DNA from 3 places in the Paenibacillus sp. FSL K6-2393 genome. Region 3 is predicted to be linked to each of the others. Evidence: riboswitches for the same ligand, from Rfam matches in the RefSeq annotation. Region 3 holds a riboswitch; each other region holds the start of a gene.
What was found. Region 3 has a riboswitch for thiamine pyrophosphate ahead of thiC (phosphomethylpyrimidine synthase ThiC). Riboswitches for the same ligand answer to the same signal wherever they lie in the genome.
Positions count from the first base shown of each region.

Region 1 (11,083 bases), on a different contig from region 3:
AACCGTTTTCTCAAAGGATTCGCCGGCGTTTCCTATATGGTCATGGAGTTTGGGGATAAGGACAGAGCCCAAGGCTCTATTTATCTTAAAGGACTGGGTAACCTGACTCAGGAGATTCATCTGGAGATTTTGCGGCGGGATAAATTGGATTACCTGCTCAAAGGACTTAATATCATCACGCTAGCTCCGGTATTGTTCACCGCTCCAATCGAACGCTGGGCTAGAGTCAGTTTTCCAACGATGGATGAATTTTACCGCAGCAAAATCGGTTTTGTTACCAAAATATCGATCTATGTCATCATCATCCTTGCTTATTTGCTTCTGCAAAGGCTCCAGCAATACGATGAAACTCGTTACCGGTCAGGACATAAGCATTCATGGTTGGATCAGTTGCTGTACAGGCAGACCTTCATACGGAAATTGGCGATGTTGTTTGCAGCGAAACCTGGCAGTGCACAGTACAGTCAAACGATACGGCTCATGAGGGAGAGCAGCTCAGAGTTGAAATACGAATGGCTTGCCATTCGACGAGTGATGTTATTCGCAGGTTGTTTGGTCCTTACAATGGTGTGCATCTTGCTGTTGCACCAGGTTGAACGTAATCACATCTTGTATGATCCAATCCGCGATGATCGAATGTTTGGTGCAATGGCTGAAGCGGATCTCAGGAAAGCTGAGGAAAAAACAGCGTTGGATCAATCTGTGTTGGAAAGTGTAGAAATGAATCGAGGAGCTACATACGAAGAAGTCTCCAAAGCGTTACAGCAGTTATCTCCAGTTCAGTTAGACCATGATACCCAGAATGAGACCATCACGCGCATTATGCAGAAACTTGAGGTGTACAACAAGCAATATGTACGCTGGTGGGAAATGATTATAGCCATTCTTATGGGTGTAGCAGGGTATTACATGCCGGTATGGCTCATGTTATTTCAACGGAAAATGCGAAGATTGGATATGCGACATGAAATCTATCAATTCCAGACAGTGATTTCCATTCTACGTGAGATGGACCGAATGTCAGTCGAGGAGATATTGGAATGGCTTAATCGATTTGCCGTCATTTTCAAGCGTCCGCTACAAAAATGTTTGTTGCATTTTGAACATGGGCCAGAGCTTGCACTTGAACAATTAAAGGAAGAGGCGGGCTTGCCCGAGTTCCAGCGACTGGTTGATAAGTTACTGCTTGCCCTTGGCAAAATATCAATACGTGAAGCCTTCGATGATCTTGAGAGCATGATGGCATTCTATTTTGAACAACGCAAGCAGGAGTACAGCAAAATGATAGATGTCAAAGCATCATGGGGGAGAACCATTGGATTTACACCTATGTACGCCCTTATCTTTTTGTATCTGGTTATTCCATTGGTCGGTATGAGTTTCTTGCAGATGAACATTTATTATGAGCAGATTCAGAAACTGTAGCACAATTCATCTGTGTGACAGTCTGAAATAGTTTAATAACTTATAACTTGGGAGGATTTATCATGAACAATGCATCAAGCGCTTTAAAGGTGGCAGCAGGGATTTTCTTAACAATCGCTTTGATCACAATTGTAGTTCTGTTGTTTATTTCGGCTCAGGAGGCAACCAAGACGGCCCAGAACAATTTTGCTGATATCCAAACCGAGTTGTCCCAGGCTGCATTTACGGTATATGACGGAACAACCATCAGTGGATCGCAGGTAACGAATGCGCTGCGTAAATATGCGGACAAGGATCAGTTCGGTATTCAAGTTATTACAGGTAAAAATAAAGCGGGTCAATGGTACGGCAATCAACTAAACATTTCACAGGATCTCAATAATGCGGACTACGGCTCGGTTATTGCACCCGACGATAAAGTGGGGATTATTAACCAGACCATGAGTGAAAAAGACAATCAATATGTAAATCCAAGTGGTAAATTCAAAGCCATTATCGTAAAAGACCGATCCAACGTGGTAAGAGGGCTGATCTTCCAGCAATCCTGACAGGAGTTGGTTTAACATGTCCCGGAATACACAGCATCTCATGTTGTTTTGTACGGCGGTTGTCCTGTTTGTGACAGCCTGCCTGTACGGGCAACAGAATGTTAAGATTTTATCAGCGGCCTTGAACGACAGAGTACAGACAACAGCAGGCATGGAAGGTCGGCTGACAACAACACTGCATACCACCAATCCGTCCCGGTATAGTGGTGCGGAAGTGTTGCATACCGTGAGACAGATGACAGGCACAGGCATTCCTGTAGAGGTAGACGGAACTTCCAATGTGATCGACCCACTTGTCAGCAAAACAGCGACTATTCCTGTCCAGCTCTATGTTACCTACAGACCAGAGTTTATACGAAATGAAACTGGAGAACTGCTCAAGATTGTTTTTTGGAAGGAGACCAGTGTGAATTGATTAATGACGCATCCAAGCTGCTTGCCGTATTGCTCGCAGTCCTTCTGCTCTATGTGTACCCAACTGCTGAAACAGCTGATCGGCAGGATGATATAACACGTATGACGGCTGTTCAGAATGTAACACGTTTTGTTGATGCTGTCCGAACGAAAGGATATATTTCACCTCGAATGTTGGCTGAGTTTGAGGAGCAACTGGCCCAGACGGGCAATCTGTATGAGGTGTCGATGGAACATTTACATAAGAAATATGTACCTCATTATACAGACCCGATGGACAATAACAGTTTTACCGGGACCTATGAGGTAGTGCAGGATGGATATTATGAAGCTCAGATTCGAGAAAGACTATTCCCATCCTCAGGTGTGATACCGGTTGATGATCCTGGCCGAAGATATACGTTGACGACAGGGGATTTTTTCACCGTGACGCTCCAAAATACAAATCGTACACCTTCCATGCTCATTCGTGAATGGTTGAGTGGCACGGCTCAGGCTTCAGCAGTATTTGTAACATACGGAGGTATGGTCCTCAATGAAGATTACTGAGCTATCCATTGTATTTGTGCTGATCTTCTTCCCGCTCTTCTGGATCATCTCACTCCATACCCAAGATGCCGAAGAGGCTCAATATCTTGGTCAACGATACAGATCTGCACTTCAAACCGCAGTCATGGATGCAGGTGCAGTCATGCATCAGAATGAGAAACAAAATGATGAAGCAGGTTATGATTTAACCAAATTTGTTAAAGCGGATAAAGAGCTTGCCTTGTTAACATTTACTCAGACGATGGCTTTGAATATGGGGATTCAGGATGATCCCGCAGCTATTCAAAACATGTTTAATTACATTCCTGCCGTGGTTATTCTGGATTATGATGGCTATTATATGTTGTCCACAGAAACAGAGATGACGGGTAACCGTGAAGATTCTTTCAGGCAAGTGTGGAGCCCCAAGAAACCTTATACATATTCAGATTCTAATGGTAACAGTATTAACTTTACACTGGACGACTACGTATATGCCTATGACGCAAACGCAGGGAAATGGATTGAAGGATTTCAAAAAGAACTGGCCTCAAGCACACAGATTCCTTTACTTCAGAATACCAGCGTATTTGAACAAGTTAGACAAAGCCGGATTGTGACTACTGTGCAGGATGATCTGGCTGATGTGATTAACCGCCATAATGAGTTTGCCAGAAAGAACGGTATTTCCTATACGTTCACGATGCCCCTGGTTGCGCAGGAAGATTGGTACAACTCCATTAACGATACAGGGATTATGGCCTTTATCCAAGGTATAGGTGTGGGTGACCAGAAGATCAACAATTATGCGATCGGTGGAGGCAGACTTGTGAAGAAAACGGCCATCGTAGGTGGGGTAGATCCTTTAACGGGTATCAGGTACTATTACCCCTCCACATGTGGTAATGGTTACCGTGCTGAAGAGGTGTTCACAGACGCAAGACAAGCAGCTGCGCAAGGCTATTTCGAATATAAATGCTCTAATCGTTAGGGTAGCCTGTATGACAAAATCATGTAAGAGGTTCTTGAACTGTTTACATTACTTTCAGAAAAGACGGGACCTGTGCTAGAATAGGGTTTCGGAACAATAACAAAAGTAATGTCTAATAGATAGGAGCAACCTCATCTTATGAGTTTATTGTCAGTAGAGAACGTAAGTCACAATTTTGGAGATCGCACGTTATTTAAAAATGTATCATTTCGTTTACTTGCCGGAGAGCGCGTAGGACTTGTTGGTGCCAATGGTGTGGGTAAATCCACATTAATGAACATCCTTACCGGTAAATTGCTTAAAGATAGTGGAAAAGTGGAATGGACACCTAAGGTCCGTTATGGATATCTGGATCAGCACACGAAGCTTACCCCAGGCAAAACCATTCGTGACGTGCTTAAGGATGCATTCCTTCCGTTGCTTGAATTGGAAAAAGAAATGATGAATATTACGGACCAGATGGCAGATGCAGATCCAGATAAGCTCGAGCAGTTGCTGGAAGAGATGGGCAATATTCAGGAACAACTGGAACAGGGCGATTTTTATCTGATTGACGTAAAAGTGGAAGAGATGGCCAATGGTCTTGGTTTGTCCGCAATTGGTCTTGATCGGGATGTCGCAGCTCTAAGTGGTGGACAACGTACCAAGGTGCTTCTTGCCAAGCTTCTGCTAGAGAAACCTACAGCTCTTTTGCTGGATGAGCCGACCAACTATCTGGATGTAGAGCACATTGAATGGCTGTCACGTTACCTGAAGGACTACCCGCACGCGTTTCTCTTAATCTCCCATGACACGGAATTCATGAATGAAGTCGTAAATGTCATTTATCATTTGGAATTTGCCAAATTAACGAGATATGCAGCGAACTATAACAAGTTCCTCGAGATGGCTGATATGAATAAAGCCCAGCATATTGATGCATATGAGAAGCAGCAAGAGTACATCAAGAAGCAGGAAGATTTCATTCAGCGTAACAAGGCACGTGCTTCAACTTCAGGTCGAGCGAAGAGCCGTGAGAAACAGCTGGACAGAATTGAACGTATTGATCGTCCAGATGAAGCAGCCAAACCAACGTTCAAATTCAAGGATGCCCGCGCGAGCAGCAAAACGGTCTTTGAGGGCATTGATTTTGAAATTGGATATACGTATCCTTTGCTGCCTAAGATGACAATGACAATCGAACGTGGTGAGAAAATTGCCATCGTAGGTTGTAATGGTGTGGGTAAATCGACGCTGTTGAAAACCATCCTGGGCAAAATATCTCCACTCAGTGGAAAGACCTTTTTGGGAGATTATCTCGAAACGGCCTATTTTGAGCAGGAAGTTCGTGCTGGGAATATCACGCCGATTGAGGATGTCTGGAATGAGTTTTCACATTTGACCCAGAATGAGGTCCGGGGTCATCTCGCTCGCTGCGGGTTGAAAAATGAGCACATTACCCGTCCGCTTAACATGCTGAGTGGTGGAGAGCAAGCCAAGGTTCGTTTATGCAAACTCTTGATGCGTGAAAGCAACTGGATTTTATTCGATGAGCCGACAAACCATCTCGATGTCACAGCCAAAGCGGAGTTGCAGCGTGCTTTGCAAGAATTCAAGGGAACGGTGTTACTGGTATCTCATGAACCTGATTTCTACGAGGGTTGGGTCACCAAAACATGGAATGTCGAAGAGTGGTCTGAGAAAAACTAGATGATCTAAGACAATGTTTAACAGAAATGACGGTGACAAAAAAATCCGTCTATGGTAACATAGGCTACAACTTCATATGAACACTAGGGGGGCCGCACGATGCGGCTGAGATGGAAGAATGCGATTCCGGACCCTTTGCACCTGATCTGGATCATACCAGCGTAGGGAAGTGGCGAGCGCGTTTCAGTGAATGACGTGAGCAAACGGCAACTCTTAAGGATTTCAACCGTCTGCTTAACGAATTGAAACATGCAGTTGCGTGTATAACGTTATGGCTATAAGGTCTATAGCTTTATTGCACGAAATGAACTGTATGTATCAGTCAGTCATCTGGTTCTATAATTAATACGCAGCCACTCCCCTACGGGAGTGGCTTTTTTGTGTTTTCATAGCATTCAAGTTTGGAAGGAGATGAACAGTACGGTAATTTCTCATGAACATGTTCAAGAATCATTTGAATTGCATGTTGTATCTACGGGTGCAGGGGATCAGGCAGCTTTTGTAAAAGCTGCAAAGGACGTTTGGCCTTTGGTGGACTATATTCAAATACGAGAAAAACAACTCACATGGCAAGACAAGATCGGTTGGGCTCAAAGTCTGCGTAGCGTTGGCATTCCATCTTGCCGCATTGTTATCAATAGTTCAGAACTGCCTCCACAGAATGACATTTATGGCGGTGTACATTGGGGGCAAGATGCGATACGAAATTATAACCCTGCTGTTATAAGCAATGTGCAGCGCCTTCGTCTGGGTGTATCTGTTCATTCAATCGATGAGGCAAAAATCGCTGAAGAACGGGGAGCCGATTATCTTTTCTTCGGGCATGTCTACTCAACCAACAGTAAGCCTGATCTTGACCCCAGAGGATTACATGCTCTTGCTGAAGTGTGCAGGCGTGTCTCCATTCCTGTCATGGCGATTGGGGGTATCGGACCGGGAAACATTCACGCTATTCGCTCTGCAGGGGCACAGGGAGTCGCCGTGATCTCGAATGTATGGGCGAGCGAGTCACCGGATCGGGCGGCTGCATTATTAAGGCAGGCTATCGTTGCTACAGAAAGTCTGAGTCCCTGAATCAAGGAGATGAGAGGATGAAAGAGATCGTTATTGATAAACCAGATAAGTTTCATGCAGAAACGATTATTGTAGGTGGAGGCGTTGTTGGTTGTGCTATCGCTTATGAGCTTGCTTCCCGTGGACAGGATGTGCTGTTGCTGGAGCGTTCGGCGATTGCAGGAGGCACTTCTTGCGCGGCGGCTGGAATGCTGGCGGCAGACAGTGAGGATTTTGCTCATCCTTTGATGGCTAAGCTTGCCAGACAGAGTAGACAGTTACTTATCGAGCAACAGGTGCTAATGGCTACACTCAGTGAGGTAGAGACTGGCCTGCAACGCCAGGGATTCCTAACTCCTTTTCGTTCATACAGTGAATTAAGTAGTTATAAGGACAATCGGAAGTCTGCGTTGTCTGCTTCTGCTGATGAGGTATGGTGGGATCGTTCCGTTGTGCAACAGGAGGCATCATGGCTTAACAGAGATACGTATGGAGCCTACTACAGACCTTACGAGAGTGAGATTCTTCCAGTCCATCTAACGAAGGCATATGCTGAATCCGCTCAAGCATTGGGAGCACGGGTTATGGAGGACATACAGGATATACGTGTGCAAGCAAACGAACTTGGCGTGCAGGGAATCACCACATCGATCGGTGAGATGAGATGCAAACATGTCATTATAGCGGCTGGATTACAGAGTGAAGAGTTAATGAGACATGTGAATCTGAGCATGCCTGTGTGGTCGGTAAAAGGAGAAATAGCCGCCGTTCAGTTCTCAGATGAACATGCAGGGTACAGACCTGACAGAACGGTGTATGCAGAGGATATCTATATTGTTCCCAAAGCCAATGGCGAAGTTTGGCTCGGGGCAACCAGTCTGCCAGGCAGAACGGATCTTAACGTTTCTGTACAGGGTGTCCAGAAGCTGCTAACAGCGGCTACCCACTGGGTACCTGGGATGAAAGAAGCACAATTTATGCGAGCGTGGGCAGGCGTAAGACCGGCAACTCCAGATGGACTGCCTTATATAGGTGCTTGCAAGAGTATACCAGGGCTGTTCGCCGCCTTTGGGCATTACCGCAACGGTATCTTGCTTAGTGCGATAACAGGCAGGCTTATCGCTGAGTTGCTCGCTGGCAAAAGCTCAGAAGAACTCGGAATTGAGGCGCTGAGTCCGGAGCGATTGAACAGAAAGGGAGTGGTGCAGTGAATATCATCGTTAATGGTCAACGGATGGAGATTGAAGACAGATTGAATCGTGTGGATAAACTGCTTAAATCTTTTGATCTGCAAGTCAAGACTGTAGTTGTAGAGCTGAACAAGCATATTTTAACCCGTGAGTATCATGAGTCAACGGCATTAAGAGAAGGCGATCGAATTGAGATTGTACATTTTGTAGGAGGCGGTTGATGATGTTGAATATTGGTAAATATACGTTTGAGTCCAGATTGTTGCTTGGAACAGGCAAGTTTTCGGATCTGGAAGTGCAAAGTCAGGCTGTGGAAGCATCTGAAACGGAAGTTTTAACCTTTGCTGTTCGTCGTCTGAATCTGGAGGAGCGCAACCAGAAGCATTTCCTGGATACGTTGGATCTGGACAAATACACTCTTCTTCCGAATACGGCTGGAGCTTCCAATGCGGAAGAGGCGGTGCGAATTGCCGAGCTTGCGCGGGCTTCAGGACTTTGTGATATGATAAAAGTCGAAGTCATCGGAGATGGAATGACGTTACTCCCAGATCCGATTGAAACGTACAAGGCTTGCGAAATTTTGCTTGAAAAGGGCTTCACGGTATTGCCTTATATTTCGGATGATGTCATTCTGGCCAAAAGGCTACAATTGCTTGGCGTACATGCTGTAATGCCTGGCGCTTCTCCTATCGGAGCTGGCAGAGGCATCATCAATCCCTATAACCTTGAGATCATCATTGAGCAGGCTGTTGTACCTGTAATTGTGGATGCAGGATTACGCTCCCCAAAAGATGCTGCTTATGCGATGGAACTTGGTGCAGATGGCGTATTGTTAAATACAGCCGTATCCGGATCAGGGGATCCAGTGAGCATGGCTAAAGCGATGCGATTGGGGGTAGAAGCGGGTAGATTGGCATATGAGGCAGGCATGATTCCCGTAAAGCGTTATGCAGCAGCCAGTAGTCCGGTGGAAGGAATGGTTCATACATGACAGATCAAATAACATCTTCCGAGCAGGCCGATCGTTATTCCAGACAGGAACGTTACGCGCCACTTGGCAAGGAAGGCCAGGCCAGATTAAAGGGCAGCAGAGTTTTAATTGTAGGCGCTGGCGCACTCGGAACAGGAATTGCAGAAACGTTAGTTCGTTCAGGAGTTGGACACTTAACAATTGTGGATCGTGATTATGTGGAGTGGAGTAACCTGCAGCGACAGCAATTATATGTAGAACAGGACGCGATTGAACGGATGCCGAAGGCGATGGCAGCGGAAAAACGGTTATCTGCCATTAATTCCACGGTTCATGTGGAAGGGAAAGTGTTGGATGTCAGAGTAGATGAATTGGAAGAACTCGTTCAGCATACCGACTTGATCATGGATGCAACGGATAACTTTGATACGCGATTACTCATTAACGATATGGCACAGAAACACCGTATTCCCTGGATTTATGGTGGATGCGTAGGTAGTTACGGCATCACCTATACGTTTATGCCTGGAGATACGCCATGTTTAAATTGTTTGCTGGGTGAAGTCCCTCTGGGAGGAGATACATGTGATACGTCTGGTATCATACCTCAAGCGGTACAGATGGTAACGGCAAATCAGACAGCAGAAGCGATGAAGTTACTTAGTGGCAATGCCAATGCATTGAGACGTAAGTTATTGTCATTTGACGTGTGGAGGAACGAATACATATCCATCAATGTGGATGGTGCGAAAAAGCAAGACTGTCCTTCCTGCGGCACTTCGGCAACATATCCATATCTTTCTGCGTCCAATCTGGAGAAAACCGATGTGTTATGTGGCAGGGACACCGTTCAGATCCGACCTGCACGGCGTATGAATCTGGATCTTCAACATACGGCGGAACGTCTGAACAGGCTTCAAGAAGGAAAAGTGGAATCCAATCCGTTTCTGGTTTCTTTTACAACAGGAGTCCATAGAATGGTTATTTTCCAAGATGGACGTGTCCTCGTACACGGAACAAAAGACACAGCTGAAGCACGTACGCTCGTCCATCGCTACTTTGGTTAAAGCAAGAAAGAAGCAAAGTCTGTTCCCTTGAGGGAATGGACTTTTTCATTTTACGGCATGCTATCTGTACCAACCATTGCTGCGAGCAGTGGGGATAGAGACAGGCCGGGTGAAAAAGAGTGAAAACAGTCATTTTGCTGATTGGAGCAGGAGAACAGGTCAGCCTAATTCAGGATATTTTATGTAGCGAAGGGTATGAGGTGCAACGAATGAAGTGGTCCCAACTAAACCAATCCGTCGAGCCTTCGTTGCTGCATATTAAACTGATCATCCTGGTAGACCGGGAAGAGGGAAATGAACATTGTGGCCAGGATCAGAAATTAGAGTTAAAACGATGGGTAGATAAGGGTCAGGTTATACCTCTACTGGTTATTACTTCAAATGCATCTCCTCAGTTCATCGTGGAATGGCTGGATTACGGAGCTAATGACGTGATGGAGGAACCGATCCACTTAACCGTGATGCTTGCCAGAATACGAAATTTATTGCGTGTTTTTGCGAATGCAACACCAGAGGGTGAGGAAGTAATTGTAGTTCATGATCTTAAAGTCAATTTGCGTTCAAGAAGGGTAAGTCGTACGGGTGAATACCTGACATTAACGCCAAAAGAGTACGAATTGCTGGAATTCCTGGCCCTGCATGTAAATGAAGCATGTACCCGGAGTGATATTTTGCGGGAAGTATGGGGATATGAGTATGCGATGGATACCAACGTTGTGGATGTGTATATCAAACATCTAAGGGTTAAGGTGGATAAGGGAAGAAGTGTGAAACTGATTCATACGGTGCGTGGGATCGGTTACATGCTTCATGATAAAAATTAGATGTATCACCGAATTCCATGAAACTCCAGTTTAGACTGTGGCGAAAAAAGGGTAAATAAAAAGACCGGAACATATCGTCCGGCCTTTACTTATTAGCAATATATAATTCTAAAGTACACGACGAGCTTTAACATACGTTCTCTTCCAAGTACCAGAGTCCAGATCAGAGAGGGTTACGCCTGGAGATCCATACGTATGCAGAATCTTACCATTTCCCGCATAAACGCCTACGTGAGTGACATTAGAACCGGTAGACCGGCTACCACTTGAGAAGAATACCAGATCTCCGACACGCAGATTAGCTTTAGTCACAGCTTTACCTTCTTTGGATTGTTTCACGGAAGTGCGCGGCAAATCTACACCATACTTTTTGAAAATATATTT
Region 1 is NZ_JBBOCU010000001.1:2,927,880-2,938,962, forward strand. Features, by position in the region: gene MHI14_RS12945 (hypothetical protein) at 1-1,425, shown strand, start outside; gene MHI14_RS12950 (hypothetical protein) at 1,488-1,973, shown strand; gene MHI14_RS12955 (hypothetical protein) at 1,990-2,388, shown strand; gene MHI14_RS12960 (hypothetical protein) at 2,385-2,936, shown strand; gene MHI14_RS12965 (hypothetical protein) at 2,923-3,906, shown strand; gene MHI14_RS12970 (ABC-F family ATP-binding cassette domain-containing protein) at 4,045-5,595, shown strand; TPP riboswitch at 5,671-5,780, shown strand; gene MHI14_RS12975 (thiamine phosphate synthase) at 6,007-6,669, shown strand; gene thiO (glycine oxidase ThiO) at 6,687-7,859, shown strand; gene thiS (sulfur carrier protein ThiS) at 7,856-8,059, shown strand; gene MHI14_RS12990 (thiazole synthase) at 8,062-8,829, shown strand; gene MHI14_RS12995 (ThiF family adenylyltransferase) at 8,826-9,875, shown strand; gene MHI14_RS13000 (response regulator transcription factor) at 9,995-10,699, shown strand; gene MHI14_RS13005 (C40 family peptidase) at 10,808-11,083, opposite strand, start outside.
Region 1: another riboswitch for thiamine pyrophosphate. It lies ahead of MHI14_RS12975 (thiamine phosphate synthase); the one in region 3 lies ahead of thiC (phosphomethylpyrimidine synthase ThiC).

Region 2 (11,083 bases), 230 kb from region 3:
AAGAGAAATGACTGACCGACCTTTGCTTGGAGATATATTCAACGCCTTATTGCAAATGAAGTGAGGATGAATAAATGCGCGGTTCGCTGCAGCGGACCGTGTTTTTTGTTGAGAAAAAATACAGTTGAGTTGCCAGAAAGTAAGCCTGAATCGTTGGTATAGATGTTCTTTTCTACAGAGAAATGATAGTATAGTGCTCTTTTGTGAAAATGGATCGATTGTATTCATGAATAAAGCTTACGTTTTCTGAATTTTTCAAAAATGAGTTGACAATATGGACATATTCACATAAAATTTAAACGATCGTTTGATTCAAACAACTGTTTAAATCAAATTAGAACTATTTGAGTAATGGAGGACACCTTTTATGTTACAGGCTTTACGTACATTGTTTAAAAAACCGCCAGTGATTGTAGGGATCGTAACAGCACTTATGTTCCAAGTGATCTTTAGCGTGATCTGGATGACCGCATATTCTGGAGTAAATGACCGTACGAAAGAATTGACGGTTGCGATTGTGAACGAGGACGGCGAAATGTCCAAAGGCATCGCGGATTCCCTCGCAGGAACACTGCCTTTCCACACCGTATCCAATCTGAGTGCGGCTGAAGCGTTGGACCAGCTGAATCATCACCAAGTACACATGGTGCTCGATATCCCGGCTGGATTTAACGAATTGCTTCAGACGGCTGGCTCAACCGCCGAGATTAAATACACCATTAATGAAGCGAACCCGGTTACGATCAAAAGCATGATGCAAGGTGTATCACAAAGTGTGACAAACACAATTAACAAACAAGCTACAGCACAAGGGGTACAGACAGTGTTGACCGCTTCAGGCGCGCCTGCCGAACAGGCTGCTGAAGCCGCTACAAACCTGACTACCCGAGTGGAAGGAACGACAACGTCCATCAACCCGGTTAACGGGATGAATAATCAGATGGTGCCAATGATGATGGTACTGGCTTCCTATGTAGGTGCCATGATCATGGGGATGAACCTCCAGACAGCCATGGGTATGCTGTCATCTACCTATTCCCGATTGACTTTGTTTGGCGCAAGAGTAGTCATTAACGTGGGTTCTGCATTGGTCGTTTCCTTGCTGGGATCATCGCTGATCGTGGCACTGGGAGGACAGATTGCACAAGGATTCGTTGCATTCTGGTTGTTCCAGGCGCTCTTCCTGTGCACGTTCATGTTCTTCTCCCAGTTCTTCCTGATCTGCTTTGGACCTGCAGGAAGTCTGTTCAACATCATTTCACTGTCCTTGCAACTGGTATCTTCCGGCGCAATGGTACCGCGTGAATTGCTGAACAGTTTCTATAGCGGCATTGGGCAGTACCTGCCTGCAACATACGCCGTTCAGGGTATTCTGAGCGTGCAGTTGGGAGGCCCAGGAGTTCAGTCTGCTGCGGGCTCTATCGTGATTGTACTGTTGGTTGCAGTTGCGTTGTCACTGGTCGTGACGTTGTTGAAAAAACAACGCATGCCAGCTATGGCTCCAAGCCCTGCTCAAGCAAACAACTAATACAGCAGATGCATACCATTGCATCATAGGATAGGACAAGCACCCCGATGATTTTCATCGGGGTGCTTGGTGTAATATAATAGACAGATGAATCGCTGGCTGCAGTCCTTGAGCTGGAGCGAATGAGATGAACGGACAAGAGGGAGCGGGACGGAATGACGGAACCGGAGTTGGATATCAAAACGAGGATATTGCTTGCAGCCAAAAAGCTTTTTGCACAGCAAGGGTATGACGGGACGAGTGTTCGTCAAATATGTGATGAGGCAGGTGCCAATGTGTCGTTGGTGTCTTATCATTTTGGCGGCAAAGAAAAGGTGTTCGAAGCATTATTTGAGCATTTTTTCCCGGGGCATATGATGAACTCGCTGGCGGAAGAGTCGATGTCCTCGCCTGTGGAAGGTATCCGCCGAATTATTGGTGAAGTTGTGAAGTTCACGATGACGGATCGGGAGATGAGTGATATTGTGCAGCTTGAAATTACACTGCGTACACACCGTACAGCTACCGTATTTCGTTTTCTAGACCCTGTCTGGACCCGAGTGAGGGAACTGCTGCAAGAGGGTAAGGATCAGGGATTGTTCCAGGTCGAGTCCGTATCTTATGCGATGCTTCAGGTTATGGGCGTGGCTTTGGCGCACAAACGGGCCAAGAATTCACGATTTGGCTTTGATTATCAGGATATGAATACAGACGAGCTCGCTGAGCAGACGATTGAGTTCGTACTTCGAGGATTGGGAGTGAACCACCATGAATGAAACCATTGAGTTGATGATGAAACACCGTTCTGTACGCAAATTCAAGCCAGACCCGGTAAGTGAAGAGCAGCTTGCAGCCATCGTAGCGGCTGGGCAGATGGCTTCCTCTTCAAGTAGTGTGCAAGCATATACTGTAATTGCTGTGACTGGCTTAGAGCAAAAAGCCAAGCTGGCTGAATTGGCAGGCAATCAGGCCTACGTCAATGAATGCCCGGTGTTTCTCGTATGGTGTGCTGATCTGTATCGGCTGAGTGATGCTGCGAAACGTCATCTTCCTGAGAAGGAATCGTATGCCGATTCAACCGAGAATTTCATGGTAGCCACGATTGATGCTGCTCTGGCTTCCCAGAATGCCGCTCTTGCAGCAGAGTCGCTTGGTTTCGGAATCGTATATATCGGCGGGCTTCGGACCCGGATTGAGGAAGTAGCCGAGTTGTTGGGATTGCCGGAAGGGGTATATCCGGTGTATGGCATGTGTATTGGTGTTGCAGATCAGGAAACGGGGATTCGTCCACGTCTGCCACTGAATGCAGTTCTGCATCATAATCGCTATAATGCCGAGCAGAGCATCAAGGGTGTTGAGCAGTATGATGAGACAACGACGGCCTACATGAAAGAACGGACTAACGGTGAAAGAACAACTCCATGGTCCGAACTGATGGCGAAGCGTCTGACTGAGCCGACAAGGTTGCAAGTGAGACCGTTCCTGGAAGGCAAAGGATTTTTGAAGCGTTAAGTTGAACTGAAGGTAGTTACACTTGCCACTCCGATGACAGAACAACCTTCCGATCGCTGTTATCCCCAGATTTTTTGATCCAATTTTTGTGAAGGTGAAAATCTAGTTATAGCGTATGCTTCCGATGTAGCTTTCTTTCAGAAAGCTTTTAGGCGAATGCCCTGCTTCCTCAGGTTATTTCTGCCCTCTACGTTCCTGTTTAAAAATTCAGTTCAACTGATATATATATGGTAAATTAGAAGCCAGTCGGAGCGAAACCGACTGGCTTTTTTGTGCTTTGTTTGCACGGCAAGCGAGAGTGCTTGCTGCTACCAGCTGGTAATCAAGTTAAGCCATAGAAACGCTTTGTGTTCTGATAAAAGAGACGGGCGGCCCGCTCGGTTCCCATGCCAGTGATCTCACTCCATGCCTGGATGACCTGTCTGGTCATGGCAGGGTGTGTCATTCGTCCCTGAAATGGTCCTTCGAAGGGCCAAGGTCCGTCGGTCTCGGCCATCACTTGTTCCGATGGATATTGCCGGGCGAGTTCGCGAATCTCTTCTTCATACAGAATATCCGGCGTGAAGGAAATGAAATAACCGTTGTCCGCCATGCGCCTTACGGTTTGGCGAGAACCTTTGAACCAGTGGAAATGAGCACGTCGGAACTGATATTGCTCCAGCAGATCACAGACGATATCGGCATCATCGTATACCGCATGAAGGACAAGTGGTTTGTTGTGCTTTTTGGCAAGTTGGATGAAACGTTCGAGCAGTTCGATATACCCGCTCTGATCGAAGTGCTGTCCTGCCTGCTCAGCCTCTAGACGATTGTAATAGGGAAGGCCAACTTCTCCTATGGCTGTGGCTTGTCCCATATGCTTCTCGATCCATTGGAAGAACAGGTCCATTTCTGCAACGGACGGCAGTTCCTGTTCCGGATGGAAACCGAAGGCCGGATAGATGTTGCGTGGATGTTGCTTTGCAAGCTCCAGGTTGGCCTGGGCAGAAGCGAGATTCATGGACACGGCGATGACTGCCTCGACTTGTTGAGACGGGAAAGATAGCAGCATCTCGCGTTGTTCGTCAGGGGTATACTGATCGAAGTGAATATGAGCATCAATTAATGGTGCAAAAGCTTGAGAATGCACGCGGGAATTCCTCCTTGTGGTCATTTATATTCTAACTATGTTACGCAGAATTTCTTATGGTGGATCACCCAATAAAGGAAAATAATAACTTTAAAAACCCGCGCTATTATTATAGGCGGGCTTTCTGCTGTTCTTCTCTCATCCACTGAGCAATCTGCCGTTTACGCTCCAGAAAAGCGGATTCCTCCGTAATTTCTTCTCGTCTTGGGCGATCAAAAGGAACAAGTACCTCGTGCAACATTGTTGCAGGTCGGTTGGATAATACATAGACCCGATCCGCTAGCAGTAATGCTTCTTCGATATTATGGGTGATGAACAGCACCGAGCGGCGGTTCTGTTCCCAGATATCAAGTAGCCAGCGCTGCATGTCGCTACGTGTCAGTGCATCCAGTGCGCTGAAGGGTTCGTCCAGTAGCATCAGCTCCTGCGGACTGAGCAGGGCGCGCAGAAAAGCAGCACGCTGCTGCATTCCGCCCGACAGCATATGAGGATAGGCCTGCTCAAACCCGGCAAGACCCACGCTGCTTAACCACTTACGAGCTTCCGCAAGTGCTTCGGCCCGAGGGGGAGCACTTGAAGCTACTTCACCAGCAAGCAGTACATTGTCTTCAATGGTACGCCAAGGGAAAAGAGCGGGTTGTTGCGGCATATAACTAATCTTGCCACGCTGTCCCGTTACATTCTGACCGTTCATAAGCACTTGGCCTTCCTGTGGCTTCAGCAGACCACCGATGATATGGAACAGGGTGCTTTTGCCACAGCCAGAAGGTCCAACGATAGCAACAAACTCGCCTTGCTCCACAGTCAGGGACAGGCCGTTCAGAACCGGTAACCTGCTCCGCCGTTCACGGAATGATGCATGAACATTAACAACGTCCAGTGCAGGTGGAACCGGAGCAGGAGTGGCAGGTCGATCAGGCGTAGCCGGGTGGAGTTTTTCATCGTACTCTGGCTCCATTACACTTGCTCCTCGTCCAGGCTGGACTTGTTTGTCCTGTTGCCGATTCATATGGTCATCACTTCCTAATATACAGATTACATCTTTACTACCGCTTCTGTGGCCGCCAGCGCACGAGCAGCTTCTCCAGTAGTGCAATGAGCAGGAAGAGCAGTAAGCTGAGAGCGACAATAATCATGATTGCCACGAATAAACGATCGGTGCGATAAGCCGACTTTTGCAGCATCATATAATAACCAATACCCTTGTCTGCACCAATCCATTCGGCAATGATGGCACCCATCACGCTATAGGTAGCGGCGATTTTGACACCGGAGAACACGGATGGCAGCGCATGGGGAAGCTCCAGCTTCCAGAAAATCTGATGACGTTTCGCACCAGCCATGCGCATATAGTTCATCATCGCCGCGTCAGTACGGGTCAAGCCATCCATCGCCGCCACTGCAACAGGGAAGAAGCAGACGAGGATGATCGTAATCAGCTTGGGCAACAGCCCGAATCCGAACCAGATTAACAGGAGTGGCGCGAGCGCGATGGTCGGGATATTTTGACTAAGAATAAGTAAAGGGTACAGGGCTGACTTGAGAAAAGGGACCAAATGCAGCACCATCGCTATCAGTAATCCGACCGCTGTGCCAGCCGCGAATCCAATCAGCGTTAACTGAATGGTTGCGGAAGCGTGTATGCCAAGCCGTTCGGCCTGGGTTGCCGCTTCGCGGGCGATGTCGGACGGTGCAGGCAGCATCCATTTCTCAATATGGAAGAGGGAGACGGCTCCCTGCCATATCGCTATAAAGAGAATAACCGCCACAATGGGCGGCCATACACTTTTGAAATAGGCAGGCATTAGCGATACTTCTCCGTCAGGGTGTCCATGCTGAAGCCGGTAGGGCTATGGGCGATTTTGATCTGGGAGATGATGCTTGGGCTACCAGCCTCCACGAGTACCTCGTGCATTTTACGGACAACCTCCAGCAGTTCCTCCAGTTCCCCCTCCATCGTGGTGTCGAGCGCGTTCACCTGATATTTCAGGCCGGATTGCTGAATAACTTCAATGGCGCGATCTACATAAGGGTAAGAATTCTCGCCATTTGGCGTTTTGGGAATAACCTGAATGCTAAGTAATGTGCTTGCCATGAGAGATCACTTTTCCTTTCGTGATAAATTGCATGAATTGAACCAGGTTTACACTTATCACTCCGATTGCAGTACCCTCTTACGATCACTGTTATCCCCGGATTTCTTTAATGAATTTCAATGGAGGAAATCCGGGGATAGCGTATGCTTCCGATGCAGCTTTCTTTCAGAAAGCTTTTAGGTGAGCGCTTCGCTTCTTCAGATGGGTTCTGCACTCTTCGTTCTTGTGTAAAAAAGTTAAACTTAAGCAAATTTTATTGGGGTAAAAACTCGTTTGTATATGCTTTGCTCACATCGATCTGTTCATCCAGCAGTTTTTTGCTAAACATCCAGTCGGTGTAGTTCTGCCACACTTCCTGCTTTTGCTCACCCCAGCGCGGGGCGTCATCCGTGTACTTTGGACTAAGCCATTTCTGGCTTGCCAGTACCAAGTCTTTATCTAGATCCGGTACGGCCTTGATCAGAATGTTCGCTGCGTCTTCGGGATGATCAATCGCATATTGATACCCTTCTGAAGTGGCTTTCAGGAATGCTTTCACCAACTCAGGGTCGTTTTGGATCGTCTGCTCGTTTGTTACAAGGACAGGTGTGTAGTAATCCAATGCATCTGAATAATCCTTCACATATAACATGTCGATCGGTTCTCCGCGCAGTTCGGCTTCAATACCTGTCCAGGCGTAGAAAATCCACGCGAAATCAATGTCCCGTTTCACTGCGGTGAAAAAGTCAGCGTCACCCATGTTAATGTTTTTCACTTTGGATACATCGGCTCCGTCGCCTTCCATAATGGATTGCATCACGGCTTCTTCGACTGGGGAACCCCAACCGCCATAGGTTTTACCTTCAAAATCTTTCGGTGATTTGATATTCCGATCCGCCGGAGCAGCGAACCCGGATGTATTATGCTGAATAACTGCTGCGATGGAGACCAATGGAACACCCTGTGTGCGGGCTTGAGTTACACTCTCCTGATAACTTACGCCAAACGGTACTTCATTGGAGGCAACCATCGTATCTGCGCCACCGGCACCTGGTTGTACAATCTCCACGTTCAAGCCTTCGGCCTTGTAAAAACCTTGATCTACAGCCGCATATAGGCCGGTATGATTCGTATTCGGTGTCCAGTCGAGCACCACTTTAATATCTTTCAGGGCGGCAGTGTCACCTTTGTTACTGCTTTCCGCATTTGTGTTGCTGTTCTGTTCTGCCGGGGCAGCTTCTTTGCCGCCACATGCGGCTACAGTCACCATAAGCACGCATAAGAGCATCAATCCCATCGTTTTACGCCATTTCATCTGTAATTCTCTCCTTCGATATGTCCGGCCGAGTGGCACGGGGTACTCCTTGGCTTCATATCCAATCATCTTGCATAAATCAACAGATTTATACCAGTTGAGATCTGAATAATGTCACTTTTTTTAGCTCTCTGGCTATATAAAAGAACATTAAAAAAGCGTCCCGTATTCCGGGACGCGTGCAGGCGTTAGAGAGGTGGCGTTCAGCCATAGGGCTGTGCCATTTCGATATACTCCGATTCCTACGCTGGCATGATCCAGATCAGGTCTAAGGGTTAGTATCTTGGTGGGATACACTCTCAGCCGGCCAATTCCGACTCCCCTGGGAAACTATGAAGTTACGGGCATTACTAGGTGTAATTATAGGCCAGCGGGTGGAACGTGTCCAGTCAGGAACTGGATGGGGACACGTATGAACTTATCAAACAGGCCGTTATACATATGTATATCAGCCTATTTAGATGTGTTATTTTCATTAATTATCGTGGCGAATCATATAAGGCAATCTGGCTGAGTGCAAATGCATCGGATTTGGGGGCATAACCTACCTGTTTCTGAGTGGTTTCCAGATTCAATCGTTTAAACCGATTATTCGAGATCCCATGCAGTATGGTGAAGGGCTCCAAATTGGTAGCTGTAATTGCTTTGAACATCAAATCACACAAGTCAGCCGGACTAATATACGCGCTCATATCCCTTGCTTCCAGCGCTGGTCCGTCCGGTTGAAAATCATCATATGCACCTATACGTATTGCTACACTTTGTAAACCTTCGGTATACGCAAAATAGGAAGCGAGCGATTCTCCAAAACATTTGCTAACCCCGTACAAATTCCGTGGGTGTGTTGGCATGTCCGGATAGACTTGAGCATCAATGGGATACCCCTCAATCGTCTGTGCACTGCTCGCCAGAATGACTCTTTGCACACCTTGGTCCTTAGCTGCACGGAATACATTAAATGTACCTTTGATATTGATGTCCAACAACGATTCATAGAATCCGGCATTCGGGGAAGGGTCTCCCGCCAGATGTACTACCACATCCATGCCTTCGCAAGCATGCTGACAGGCTTCAGGGTCTGTCACATCCAGTGTCATGATCTCATGGTCGGTTTCTTGATACGTATGCAGTCTGTCGATATTCAAATCCGTTAGTCGCAGGTGATATGCTTCTGACAAGTGTTGGGACAAGTCCCGGCCAATTTTCCCGGCTGCGCCGGTAATTAAAATGTTCATGAAATCAACTCCAATTCTTAGCGCTGGAAGAACTCAATCCATTCCTTTTCAGGTCCATAGATGAAGAAATAGCGGTAACCGTTAGGCAGTGTAATAATCTCTCCATCAATAAATACGGCTTTGGTGGCTTGGATGTGTTTGTACTCAGAATCAAGGTCATCTACATGGATCGCAAAATGGTGTACCGTACCTTCGGAAGGCAGCTTGTCGCTGTATCCTTGAATTAACTCAATCTCAGTCTCATTACTTCCATTGAAGCCGAGAAAGGCGAGCTGAATGACGCCGTTGGTATGCGTCACCCGGTCTTTCAGTTCCAATCCAACAACCTCCGTATAAAAACGAAGTGTAGTATCCAGATCACGGACGGCAATGCCAACGTGGTCGATGCGCTTTTGAAAACTCATAATCAAAATCCTCCTTATATAATGAATGTTTCTACCATTTTAAGGGATATCATAGGGCTGTACTACGGGGTTGTCAAATCGGATTTTAATTTGAAAAAATCATAATTGTTCACAGAATGTTCACTTATGTGAGGGATTCCTCATCTCTATAATTACGAAGGTAAACAGAGAGGATGAGAGAATTGCCAACAAGCAAGAAGGAACAAATTATTTTCGGATTAATGATGTGTACAGGAATGGTCTTGGTCATGATGTTCTTCAATCTATGGCACAGTGGGTTACTCGGCAAAATGTCCCCGCTTGAGATACTGCTTCAATTCATATTATGTTTTGTCATCGCGTTTCTGGTGGAGTCTTTCATTGTTGGCCCTGTGGCGAGAAAGATTGCATTTTCTATGCCCTTCGACAAGTCCAATAAGATTCTAGGTGTGCTGGCTATGTCATTTTTTATGGTGATTGGCATGGTTCTGATCATGTCTTTGTATGGAATGATCTCGGCATATCTCGCTGATCAATTAAGTGGGTCATCCGTACTCCGTACGTATCTCCATACAATCGCTCGTAACTTCAGCCTGGCGCTTCCATATCAATTGATCATTTTGGGACCACTCGTACGATATGTATTTGGTAAATTCATCAAGGATAACGGGCCCGTAATGCCTGTCGTTAACAAAAGTGTGTGATTCGGTTGGCTATAAGTATTTCCTGGGCAATCTTGTGCAAAAGAATAGATATTATTCTCACCTTTAATGAAAGGTGAGAGAGAGGCAAAGATAGGGCACTTGCCACGATGATTACAGCGCTAACGAATCGAGGACACCTTATTAGTCCAGTTTTTAGACAATAAAAAATCTAACGAATCTCAGCGGCGTTATTATGCAAAAAACCTCCAACGAGACCTTGAATTTGAGATAATTATCTATAATAACGTCTCTAGGATTCGTTAGATTTCAAATATCCTGAAATGCAGATAAATAGCGTGTGCTAGGTTCGTTAGAACAGAGTATCGCTACAAAAAAATGTCCACTGTCAGGTCATGACAGTAGACATTTCAATCTCATCTCAATAATAGGTAATTCTAATTCTCAGGACTGCAACGACACATAACTGTTAAGTCGCTGGATCGACCACATGTTTGTTCTGCCATTGATACGTGATCACGCTAATGACAAGCAGGCCAACTGCAAAGATCGCAAGCATCCATGCAGACTGATTAACTGCCAGATGATCAAGACTCCATCCCGTAGTCAAAGGCAGAATGGCACCGCCAACTCCACCTGAGGCAATCAAAATGCTGGGTGTGGATTCTTCTGTTCCGGGCAGCAGTTTACTGGCGAAGACAAGGGCAATGGAAAAAATACCTGACATCGCAAGTCCAAGCAGCAAGATGATGAGAAATGCAGACCAGATTTGGTTTGTAAATGGAAATACCATTAACAAAAGAACAGATGCAAGACAACTGTACAGGACATAGACGCGGTATTGGAATTTCTCTGCGATATACCCGGCGAAGAGTCGCCCCACGGACATGGCAATCCAGAAACAGGTGACACTAAGCGCTGCTCCGGCTTCCTTCATGTTCATTTTCTCAATCAGAATCGCTGGCATGAAGTTCGCAAGACTCATCTCTGTGCCAACATATAGGAAGAAGAACAGGACGAATAATACCAGAAGAGTTCTGTTACGGCCACGATAGGTTGGACTGGATGTACTTGCAGATGCGGGATGCATCTCACCCGATGTCCCAGCAGTGTGGGCATGTACTGAACCGTTATTAGAACTACGTCGCTCCAGAAACTTATCGAGTTCACCGAATGATCCTTTTGCCCAGAAAACAAAGGTCAGCGCGGCGCAGATCGCAACAACGAGAAAAGAAAGGCGCCAGTATCCGGCAGCAATCAGACCG
Region 2 is NZ_JBBOCU010000002.1:485,795-496,877, forward strand. Features, by position in the region: gene MHI14_RS29380 (heavy metal translocating P-type ATPase) at 1-15, shown strand, start outside; gene MHI14_RS29385 (YhgE/Pip domain-containing protein) at 368-1,528, shown strand; gene MHI14_RS29390 (TetR family transcriptional regulator) at 1,684-2,283, shown strand; gene nfsA (oxygen-insensitive NADPH nitroreductase) at 2,276-3,019, shown strand; gene MHI14_RS29400 (TatD family hydrolase) at 3,342-4,172, opposite strand; gene MHI14_RS29405 (ABC transporter ATP-binding protein) at 4,258-5,157, opposite strand; gene MHI14_RS29410 (ABC transporter permease) at 5,195-5,953, opposite strand; gene MHI14_RS29415 (thiamine-binding protein) at 5,953-6,243, opposite strand; gene MHI14_RS29420 (ABC transporter substrate-binding protein) at 6,498-7,538, opposite strand; TPP riboswitch at 7,760-7,872, opposite strand; gene MHI14_RS29425 (NAD-dependent epimerase/dehydratase family protein) at 8,018-8,773, opposite strand; gene MHI14_RS29430 (VOC family protein) at 8,791-9,177, opposite strand; gene MHI14_RS29435 (hypothetical protein) at 9,351-9,860, shown strand; gene MHI14_RS29440 (MFS transporter) at 10,288-11,083, opposite strand, start outside.
Region 2: another riboswitch for thiamine pyrophosphate. It lies ahead of MHI14_RS29420 (ABC transporter substrate-binding protein); the one in region 3 lies ahead of thiC (phosphomethylpyrimidine synthase ThiC).

Region 3 (11,083 bases):
TGAAGAGATGATGGCGTTGTCTGGTACAAAGCTGGATCGGGACATTCTGATTGAGTTCAACAAGAGTGTATCCGTGTATCCCAATGGTACAGCGGTACGACTGTCCACCAAAGAGACTGGAGTCATTGTGCGTCAACATCGGGGATTGCCCGGCAGACCTGTAATCAGGGTGGCGCGCGGAAGTACGCGTTATTCTCTGGATGTGGTTGAAATCGATCTGGCTCAGCATACAACCGTTTTCATTGAAGCTGTCATGACGTAGCTTGTGTGCGGTTCAACTGGAAAATCCGTTTGCTCAAGGCGTGCGGAAATGCTATGATACTTTCAGGAAATCCGGTCTGTGTCAGGTTTGCAACATGTGTGTTGAACATCATGAAGTGACACGGATTATCAGGCTTTTTAGAATGCATACAGAGGTGTCTAAGAGATGGATATTGTTATACCGATTATCACATTGATTGTTGGTCTGGTCGGGGGATTTTTCATCGGGGTGTTCTACTTGCGTAAACAACTTGAGAAAATGCAAAGCAATCCGGACATGCTTCAGAAAATGGCGAAGCAAATGGGCTACAACCTGAATGGCAAGCAAATGCAGCGTGCCCAGCAGATGATGAAGAATCAGCAGCCAGGAGCGAAAATGCCTCAGCCGCAACAGCATCCTGCGCGTAAAAGTTCGGGCCGCCGAAAATAATAGCAGGGAATAACTGCTTAAAGTGCGTGTTCAAAAAGTTGGGTTTTCAGTACCGAGAAGATGGGATGAAGCTAGAAATGGAGTAGCGGAGCGTAGTAAACTACGTGAGCAACGGACATTTCGGCTGAATTTCATATTCGACGTTGATGATGCCGTTAGGCATCCATCGTAATCAAAAGCGTACTTTTTGAACAACCTCTTAAAGTATGTGGTTCGAAAGGAGGCGTTCGGCAGTGGCTGGCGTTAAAGATTATTTGAATTCAAAAGTATCCGACAATCGGGAGAAGATCGAGTATCATGTAGAGCAGATCCTGAAATTGATCGGAGAAGATAGTACACGTGAAGGGCTGCTTGAAACGCCTGCACGTGTGACCCGAATGTATGAAGAAATTTTTGGTGGATATGAAGTAGACCCGCGCGATGTGCTCGGTGTCACGTTTGACGAGAATCACGAAGAACTGGTTATCGTCAAGGATATTGTCTACTACAGTCAATGTGAGCACCATATGGCGCCGTTTTTTGGCAAGGTGCACATTGGGTATGTACCAAGCGGCAAGATCGTTGGTCTGAGCAAAATGGCTCGTCTGGTCGAAGCCGTAACACGTCGCCTGCAAGTTCAGGAACGTATTACTTCACAGATCGCTGACATTCTGACAGAGGCCGTTGAGCCTCATGGAGTTATGGTCGTTGTGGAAGGCGAGCACTTGTGCATGTGTTCCCGCGGCGTGAAGAAACCGGGAAGCAAGACGGTGACGTCTGCTGTACGTGGTTCTTTCCGTGAGAATCCGGCACAACGTGCGGAGTTCTTGTCTTTGGTGAAAGATTAAAATCAGGTATGTCCACTTGCTGGACAAGCCGGATGAGTAAGTTTCTTTGGTTTTGGAAGTAGCAGTTTCTAAGCCATAGGATGCGATATAAATAAGCCGTGTTCCTTGGGAACCGGCTTATTTATATATGCGTTGTCATTCCTATATACTGGATACATATGAATTCGTTAAGCCGGAGGTAATGGAACGATGAGTGTACCTTCCCATTCAGATCAACCGGTTCAGCCGGAAAAGGGACTACAGGCAGATAAACAGGCTACATTGCGTCTACAAATCTGGGAGACACCACTCATGCGACAAGGTAGTAGTGTACTCGAAGCTTTTGCTTGGGAAGAAGTCATGTGCAGGCGGGTTGGGGCAGGGCATCTGCCTGTTGCACATATATGGAGACACCCAGATGCCTTTGTAGCGGGTTTGCGTGACCGCAGGTTGCCACAGGCTGTAGAAGCGATGGAACGGATAAGAAGCCAAGGGACAGCGGTCTGTGTTCGGCCTTCCGGTGGAGCGGCAGTGCCCTTGAATCCAGGGGTAGTTAATGTGTCACTGATTCTGCCTAATCCCGGACATGCCATCAATATTCATGATGATTTCCGGAAGATGGCTTCGATTATTGCCGAGTCGCTAACGCCGTGGTCGAATCAGGCGCAAACTGGTGAGGTTCAGGGTGCTTTTTGCCCGGGAGACTATGATGTCAGTGTAGGTGGATTGAAATTCTGTGGTATTGCCCAGCGCAGACAGGCAAAGGCGTATATTATTACTGCTTTTATCATCGTGGAAGGTCAGGGAGATCAACTGGCAGCGGACGTGCGTCAATTTTATCAGCATGCAGCAGGCGGGGCGAGTGAAGGATATCCTGATGTTCAGCCTGGCACGATGGCAAGTCTGAAAGAATTGGCAGGTGTACCTTCAGCTGCGGCATATACTGCGGCTTTGGTTCGAACTCTGCGTGATCGCTATCCGCAGGCGGAAGCCAGCAGGGTGCTTAGTGTTGGCTCTGAAGAAGTACGTCTCACAGCTGAGCAGATGAAACTGCGCTATGATTGAGTTCTTGATAATCGGACTTGGAATTGGGTAATAGAGATGATATGATGTGATTTCGGAAGGAGAGTGTTAGGATGGAAACGTTGAGATATACGTACTTATATGAGGTTGTATCTACAGGCGAAAAGTCTGAGTTCAGCCAAATGGCAACAAGCAAGGAAGAGGCTGCTGCACTGATCGTTGCTCGTATTGCAGATCTGGAGTTTACAGATGAGGCAGATATCAAGCTGGGCGACCTGATTGCTATTAGCAAACAGGTTGGCGACAACTATGTAGCGTGCGAGGGCTGTGCTTCTTAAGTGAGCATTTTGAAATAGGAAGTCTCTCAAAATATAAGCAAGTCTCTTTTTAAAAGAGGCTTGCTTTTTTGTCTACACCATAAGAGATATCTTTCAGTCATTCGGCTGGAGATATCTCTTTTTTTCTCTCATCCATCTAAGCTCAAGCTTAATAAGGCGGCCACAACAACTTGCGTGCTGTTTCGTACCGTTCAGCTACAGCCGGCCAGTAGACGACATTCCACCAATCCTCGATATACTTTTTACGTTCATTCTGATGTTTCAGATAGTAGGCATGTTCCCACACATCCAGGGGCAGGAGCGGTACGATATCGGACTGGGACAGGTTCTGGTGTTTTTCCGCCTGCAAAATCTCCAAACGGTGTGCTCTCGGGCTCCAGACAAGCATCGCCCAACCACTGCCTTCCACTTTGTTCGCGGCTTCCGTGAATTGATTCTTGAATGCTTCATAACTTCCGAAATCCCGTTTGATCTGTTCTGCGAGCATACCGGAAGGTTTACCGCCTCCAGCAGGATTCATAATGGTCCAGAAGATCGTATGCAGGTAGTGGCCTGCCCCGTTGAAGGCGAGTTCACGTTCCCAATGTTTGATGAGTTCAAAATTATTCTTTTTTCGCGATTCTGCCAGCTTTTTCTCTGCTACATTTAGTCCGTCCACATAAGATTGATGGTGTTTGTCATGATGGATACGCATCGTCAGCTCATCAATATGTGGCTCCAGCGCATTGTATGCATAGGGGAGAGGCGGCAGTGTGTGTCCTCCGATGGGAACCGGCTTTTCTTTTACGGGAGGTGCTGTAGAGCTGGGTGTGGCTTGTGTTGTTCCGGTAGAAGGCGGTTGAATGGTTGCGGATTGGATCTGAGCTGAAGCGGCAGGTGCATTTACATTTCCCTCTGGAGAAGTTGGAGCTTCTGAAGCTTGGCGATGGATGCTTCCTGACTCTGACGTATGCAACGCATTTTCCAGAAAAAGTGACGGCTCCGAATCCGTTTCGCGCAAGATGCTAGGTTGGCCAAGCGTATCCAATACGCCCAGAAAATACTCCGATTCGCGGATAAAATGTAGAATAAGTACTTTGGCAAGCGGAACAGCTTGCACAGCAGCACTTTGTTCCAGAAGAACATACAGCTGTTTGATGAACTCTCTCGATTGCTGCCGAGCTGCCAACACAAGTTGATCGATACAACGAACGATGTAGGGAGCAGGCGGATGGGTTGCGGGCAATAGTTGTTTTAAAAGCTGATTGGCTACTCGCTCGCTGTTTGCAAAGGTAGCCTCCCATTCCTCCAGTAGCTTGACGTATGGGGGCTCCAGATCAGGAACCAGGGCACGAATGACGAGTGTATGTTCTTTCTCCTGCTCTTTCCAGAAACGGATTTCCTCCAATGTCCGCAGAGGCAGTAGGTGACCATATCCATACCAGTTCATCTATGTTGAACCTCCTTCAGATGAAATTCATTACATGCAGACCATCTGTTCATGCGTCCCAAGAGTATATTCCGCGAGCTTGTTGTCCTATGAGTGCAAAAAAAAAGAGCCCCTGAGGGCTCTGGAAAAAATTCGATGATTGAAATTTGGTTATTCTCCACTATTCGTGTTCTGCACATCGTCACTGCTTGTCTTCGTTACATGACTCAGGAAAGTTGAGACACGGCGCAGATATTCCTTTGGATGCTCCCGGAAGATCAACTCATGATGCGCATCCTGGACAATCCATACATCCGAGTACGGATTGGTCTGATTGGCGGCGAGTTGCTCCGCAATTGGATAAGGCGCCTTCTCGTCCTCTGTACCATGGATAAAGAAAATCGGGAACGGATAATCTTCCTTTTTCACTTCCTGATAGGGGATCTGTTGCAATCCGGTACCATTCAAAATAGGGAACAACAGATTCATGATCTCGAGTGTAGGCTGACGCGGGAGATCGATCTGGTTATGAATGTTGTGGTACAGCGTATCCGGCTCAAGCAGGAACGTACTGTCCAGAATCATTGCATCCACTTCCTGTGTAATCAGCCCAGTCTGAAGCGCTGTACCGGCACCCATCGAGAAGCCCCAGACAACCAGTTCCTGCGCACCACGTTGCTTGGCGAACTGGATCGCACCGAGCAATTGCTGTGACTCAGCTTTGCCACCTGTGGCTACAGCTTTGTTCACCTGTGAGGCGAAGCCATAATCGAACATGACCACGTTGAACCCAAGTTGATGGGCATAGTGTGCCAGGTCATACATAGGTACCCATGTTTCTTCACGATTGGCACCATAGCCGTGACTGAAAATAATCGTTTTGCTTGCAGCATTATCAGCAGGTATATACCATCCCTGCATCGTGCGGCTGCCATCTGCTGCCGGGAACGTGATGTCTTCATACTTCATGTTCTTGGCTTGCATCGGATTGGAGAAGACAGGCGCTACCGTTGGATTGGATAATACCCATGCGATATAACCATGCAGTGCGATAAAACAAAACAGTAGAAAAAATACAACGGAGAGCAGCAACGCTACGATAATATGTTTGAACCGAATCAGCCTCGGTGATAGGGAAGAGGGCAGATCGGACACTTTTGTTTGCAGCGGGGCTTCGCTCTGGGATGTTGGATACATGAATGCCCCTCCTTTGAAGTTCAGTTGAAGATAACAACGACATGAAAAGAGAATTGCGTCGATTTCAGAGCCTGCTTCAGAGCGATGTCTTAATGTAATATATCTTTATCGTATGTTCCAGTATAGTCAAAGTCAATTGATTGAGGGCATTTGTTACGCAATTGTTATATAGTTCTTAAGATATATGGGTAACATTACCTTAGTGTGTAAATTACAGGGGATTAAGTCTTATAAAAAGGAAAAATTTACAGGTTGGCCTATTTCGATTTTGGCTCTTTTTGGTTTACAGATGAGACCGTTTCTCATATAATTTATGTAACCAAGTTTCATGTGATGAAACATGAGGAGGGCATTATGCCATGGAAGATCGCAAGTTAACCGTCCGGGCTGTGGAACGGGCGCTGGATATATTATTATGTTTTACCACACGCAGTGATCTGGGACTCACCGAAATTGCCAGCCAGATCGGCTTGCACAAAAGTACAGTGCACCGTTTGATGGCTACGCTGGAGGATCGAGGGTTCGTGATCCGTGATGCAGCAACAGAGAAGTACCGACTTGGCATCCGAATCTGGGAGCTGTCAGCTCATATGTCCCGCAGTGACGATCCTGCTATTCTGCTGTTGCCTGCGATGGAGCGACTGAGAGATCGATTGGGGGAGACCGTGAGTCTGTACCTGCGTGATGGGAGTGAACGGATACGGATTCAGGCTGTGCAAAGTGATCAGGCGATTCGCCGAGTCGCCCCCGTTGGTGTTAGACTCCCGCTGTCTGTGGGCGCTTCCAGCAAAGTTTTGATGGCGTTTGCCACGGACGAGGATCGTGAAGAACTGATGAACGGCCCGGAATGGCCGGTGTTTATTGATCCGGCGGTGTATTTGGCGCAAATGGGAGATATCCGGGATAACGGATATGCGACGAGTTATGAGGAACGTGAGCCGGGAGCTGCCGCGGTATCTGTACCGATTATGGATCGCAGAGGCAATATTGCAGCTGCGCTCTCGGTCTCAGGGCCTGTCAGTCGACTCTCGCAGGAGACATTGCATGAATACGCACCTGTATTGAAGGATGCTGCTACGCAGATGGGGCTCATGTTATCCTGATGTTTATGTAAGTTTTTTTCTCCAATGGAGTTTGATCATTTGGAATATAAAGGTTGTTTTTATGTTCCGGTTGCGCTACTCTGTAATGGACGGCCCTACGGGGCCAGCTTCATTGAATATGAACGGCGGCTTATGTAAGCCGCAACTTACTAACGTTACTGGGGGAGTCCGAATTGTCCGGACTGAGACGGAATCGCATGAGATTCCGGACCCTTTGCACCTGATCTGGATCATACCAGCGTAGGGAAGTAATCGGCGATATGACCTCAACCACCTCATGATGTGACCCTTGTAGTCTCCGTTAAGGAGCTGATTGAAGGTGCATTATTGGTGATGGACATAAAAGTCGGTTCCTTCGGGGACCGGCTTTTTATATACAGTGAACGGGCGATATAGCGCGTACTCCATTGACTTCTTTTTTCAATAACCTGCGAAAGTGGGCTTGTATGATGAGAGAGAAGTCACCATAGATTCATGATCTGTGGCAGCCCCCGTCTGTTGTTAACTGTACATGAAAAGTGTCTCCCCTGGTCTGGCGTAGGATCGCTCTTTCTTCTCTGCATTGCGCATGATTTGGGACAGGTACGTAAGTAAGCTAATGACGATACCAACCAAACAAGCGATGAACACTGAGGAGGAGACAAGCGAACATGAGTACAGGAAATCAAACGGGACAACAAGCGATGGAGCAGGAACATAACGGTCAGCAGGTGGAAAAAGAAACAGGAGTGGCCGGACGGATTCAGCCCTTTCCGGGCAGCCGCAAAGTCTACATTCAGGGCTCACGGCCGGACATTGCTGTACCTGAGCGTGAGATAGCCCTTCATGACACGAATACTCCCCAAGGGGTGGAGCATAACGAACCGCTACGTGTCTACGATACGAGCGGGCCGATGACCGATCCCGGATTTCATGCCGATATCCGTGCAGGTCTGCCAGCCTTGCGTACCCGTTGGATCACAGAGCGTGGTGATGTCGAAGCTTATCAGGGCCGTACGGTTAAACCGGAGGATAACGGACTAAAGCCCGGAGGGAAGAGAGCCGGCGCCGAAGAGTACCCTGGATTGCGTAGCAAACCGCTGCGAGCACAGACAGGACGCTGTGTGACTCAGATGCATTATGCGAGGCAGGGAGTCATTACGGCAGAGATGGAGTTTGCCGCCATTCGTGAGGGCGTAGAACCGGAATTTGTAAGGCAGGAGCTGGCGAGTGGACGTGCGATTCTGCCATCCAACATCAATCACCCGGAGAGTGAACCGATGTTGATCGGTCGTCATTTTCACGTGAAGATCAATGCCAACATAGGTAACTCTGCCGTATCTTCCTCCATCGAGGAAGAGGTGGAGAAGATGACCTGGGCGGTACGTTGGGGATCGGATACGGTGATGGATCTGTCCACAGGCAAAAACATTCATACCACCCGGGAGTGGATTATCCGCAATTCACCTGTGCCGATTGGTACGGTGCCGCTGTATCAGGCGCTGGAGAAGGTGAATGGCGAAGCGGAAGCGCTGACCTGGGAGTTGTACCGTGATACGCTCATTGAGCAGGCAGAGCAGGGAGTGGACTACTTTACGATCCACGCAGGTGTACTGCTGCGTTATATCCCCATGACCGCCAAGCGGATGACAGGCATTGTGTCTCGCGGTGGGTCCATTATGGCAGCATGGTGCCTTGCGCATCATCAGGAGAATTTTTTGTACACCCATTTTGAAGAAATCTGCGAGATTATGAAAAGGTATGATGTGGCGTTTTCGTTGGGAGATGGACTTCGTCCAGGCAGTATCTACGATGCCAATGACGAAGCTCAGATGGCGGAACTGGCTACGCTCGGGGAACTGACGCAGATCGCATGGAAGCATGATGTGCAGGTGATGATCGAAGGGCCGGGTCACGTGCCGATGCATAAGATCAAAGAGAATGTGGACTTGCAGATGGAGATATGTAAAGAGGCACCGTTCTATACGCTGGGGCCGCTGACGACCGACATTGCTCCGGGATACGACCACATCACATCCGCCATTGGTGCGGCCATGATTGGCTGGTTCGGCACGTCCATGCTCTGTTATGTTACACCAAAAGAACATTTGGGCCTGCCCAACAAGGATGATGTGCGGGAAGGGGTCATCGCCTACAAGATTGCAGCCCACGCCGCCGATCTGGCAAAAGGCCATCCACGTGCTCAACGCCGGGATGATGCATTGTCCAAGGCACGCTTCGAGTTCCGCTGGCGTGACCAGTTTAACCTGTCACTGGACCCTGAACGTGCGCTGTCCTACCATGATGAGACGCTGCCAGCAGAAGGAGCCAAAGAAGCTCATTTCTGCTCCATGTGCGGACCGAAGTTCTGTAGCATGCGCATCACGCAGGACATTCGTGCCTTTGCCGCGGATAAAGGATTGTCCGAGAATGAGGCTGTAGCAGCGGGCATGCAGGAAAAGGCCGAGGAATATCGGACACGGTCCTAAGCGCCGGTACAGCGCAAGCTGGGCAGTCTGAAATAGAGATAAAGCCGTTTCTCTCTGTCATTGCAGAGAAGAACGGCTTTTTTTAGTGTTATGTCATGTATGTATTCTTAACCGTACTCAGCCTTTATCAGAATTAGCTTTGTGACTATGTGTGGTCCATATTTTATACAGAATTCCTGCGATAACGAATAAAAGAGCGTCACTGAGTTTTGGTGCTCCTCCGTATAGAAATGCGGAGCAGGAAAAACCTACTATAAACAGTAAAACAATATAGAGTAAACGCATATTAGTTCACCTCGTTAATTTTTGGTGCTACTAAGTAAGTGAGTTCATAGTTGCATAGTTTCAGATAGTACTTGTTACTTCACTCCAAACCCGCTACTACTATCGAGCCACGCCCAAATTATTCTCCAAATACGCCGCAAGCAATGCCAGCGGGCTATGGATCGGAATACTTCGATCTACTGTAACCTGTGCAGCAGCGGGAGCCATAGATAGTTGGGCTGCCACTACCGTTTTACCCGGATACTGCTCAGAAATCTGCTGTAATCCTTCACGTACCGCTTCGAGATACCCTTGCTGATCTCCACGCATAATCAACTCAAATGTCCCCGGGATGCACACCGCTTCCGTCTGAGATGTCTTGGCAACGTGTAGTTGCCCATTCTCATCCTCTTGCTGTAATGCCTGATTCACCCGTGCCATCGTTCCTTCAATGGTTGCCGGGTTGGTGAATGCTATTATGTAATCTCCCGGTATTCGCCGCATCTCCTGCAATAACGGATCATCTATGCCGATCACCGGCACAGGGACCTGTGTGGCTTCCTGCTCCAGTACTGTCGCAAACAGGGTACACGTGACCAGAATGGCATCGGCATGACACTCAGCGATCCATTGGAGCGTCTGGGCTACCTTCTCGCGAATGACGACATCGGAAAAGTCAGCGTCATGTTTAAGACGATCCAGACCTGGATCGACGTAATGGACCAATTCAACTTCATAAGGAGCAAGCGTCTCTTCAATTAAGGCGATGTTGGAATAATGAGCGTGAAAACAACCAATGGTGATCATGTGCTAAGTCCCCTTTTACAGTTCGTATATGTCATGGATCTCTTAGATATTTAAATCATTATAGGAAACATGCCTGAGAACTGTACAGTCATTTAAGGCTCAACGCCAATAACCGCCCTTCCACCAAGCTGCGGAAAGACGGTTCATAACCGGACAGGCAATCGTCCGGCTTTCATTTTATCTAAGGGAAGGAGAAGCAGTTTTCTTCGCCATTTTTTGCTGTAAAATTTCATGAAAGGATAGACCTTGAGTGTTCTCATTCTCCTTTTTAGGAGCAGTGGTCGCCGTGTTGCGCGGATATTGGTGATGGTACGGGATCATTTGCTGAATAGGCATGCGGATCATCTTGGTTCCTCCTTTGATGCATTTTTTGAATTATGTATTTCGACTGGTTACCATGCCAGGTGCGCATATAGGTAAATGTGACTTGTTAGACGAAATAGAAGATTTTAAGACGTAATTCCAATTGGATTGTAGTGATTTTACCCGGTTTTAAGGAGATGTAAACGTTTTTAGGGAAATTCAGGAGTAAAGGACCTGATTTGAAAGGTTTAATATGGGAGGATCGAATCGGTTGTTATGTGAATAGTCCCAATTTTAAGGAAGTCAATGGTACCCGCTTATGAGGCATATTGTCTGGTTAAATGATGCAAAGCATGCTAACTAACTTGGTACCATGGTCGGGTTGTTTAGGTGGTAATGTAGTTCCGGATATAACAAAAAAACTGCCGAGTGTACTCGGCAGCTTGCGTGATATGAAGAAGGATGCGAGGAAACTTTGATCCGGTCTGAGGTGGTATCGTGTTGGTTTTATCTACTTTGGTGAACAGCGATGTATATATCCACTTGTACACTTTCGGGATTCAGGCTGCGTTCATCATACAACTCAAAATCCCCGGTGAACGTACGATCACTTTGCTTCTCCCATGCCCACACGGCTCCCCAAGCTTCGTGAGCAACCTCTGCCATCGGTCCTTT
Region 3 is NZ_JBBOCU010000002.1:714,810-725,892, forward strand. Features, by position in the region: gene MHI14_RS30395 (HD-GYP domain-containing protein) at 1-262, shown strand, start outside; gene MHI14_RS30400 (YneF family protein) at 428-691, shown strand; gene folE (GTP cyclohydrolase I FolE) at 925-1,518, shown strand; gene MHI14_RS30410 (lipoate--protein ligase family protein) at 1,708-2,562, shown strand; gene MHI14_RS30415 (hypothetical protein) at 2,634-2,858, shown strand; gene MHI14_RS30420 (Fe-Mn family superoxide dismutase) at 3,007-4,287, opposite strand; gene MHI14_RS30425 (alpha/beta hydrolase) at 4,438-5,463, opposite strand; gene MHI14_RS30430 (IclR family transcriptional regulator) at 5,823-6,566, shown strand; TPP riboswitch at 6,717-6,830, shown strand; gene thiC (phosphomethylpyrimidine synthase ThiC) at 7,250-9,034, shown strand; gene MHI14_RS30440 (hypothetical protein) at 9,419-10,105, opposite strand; gene MHI14_RS30445 (hypothetical protein) at 10,283-10,450, opposite strand; gene MHI14_RS30450 (zinc ribbon domain-containing protein) at 10,916-11,083, opposite strand, start outside.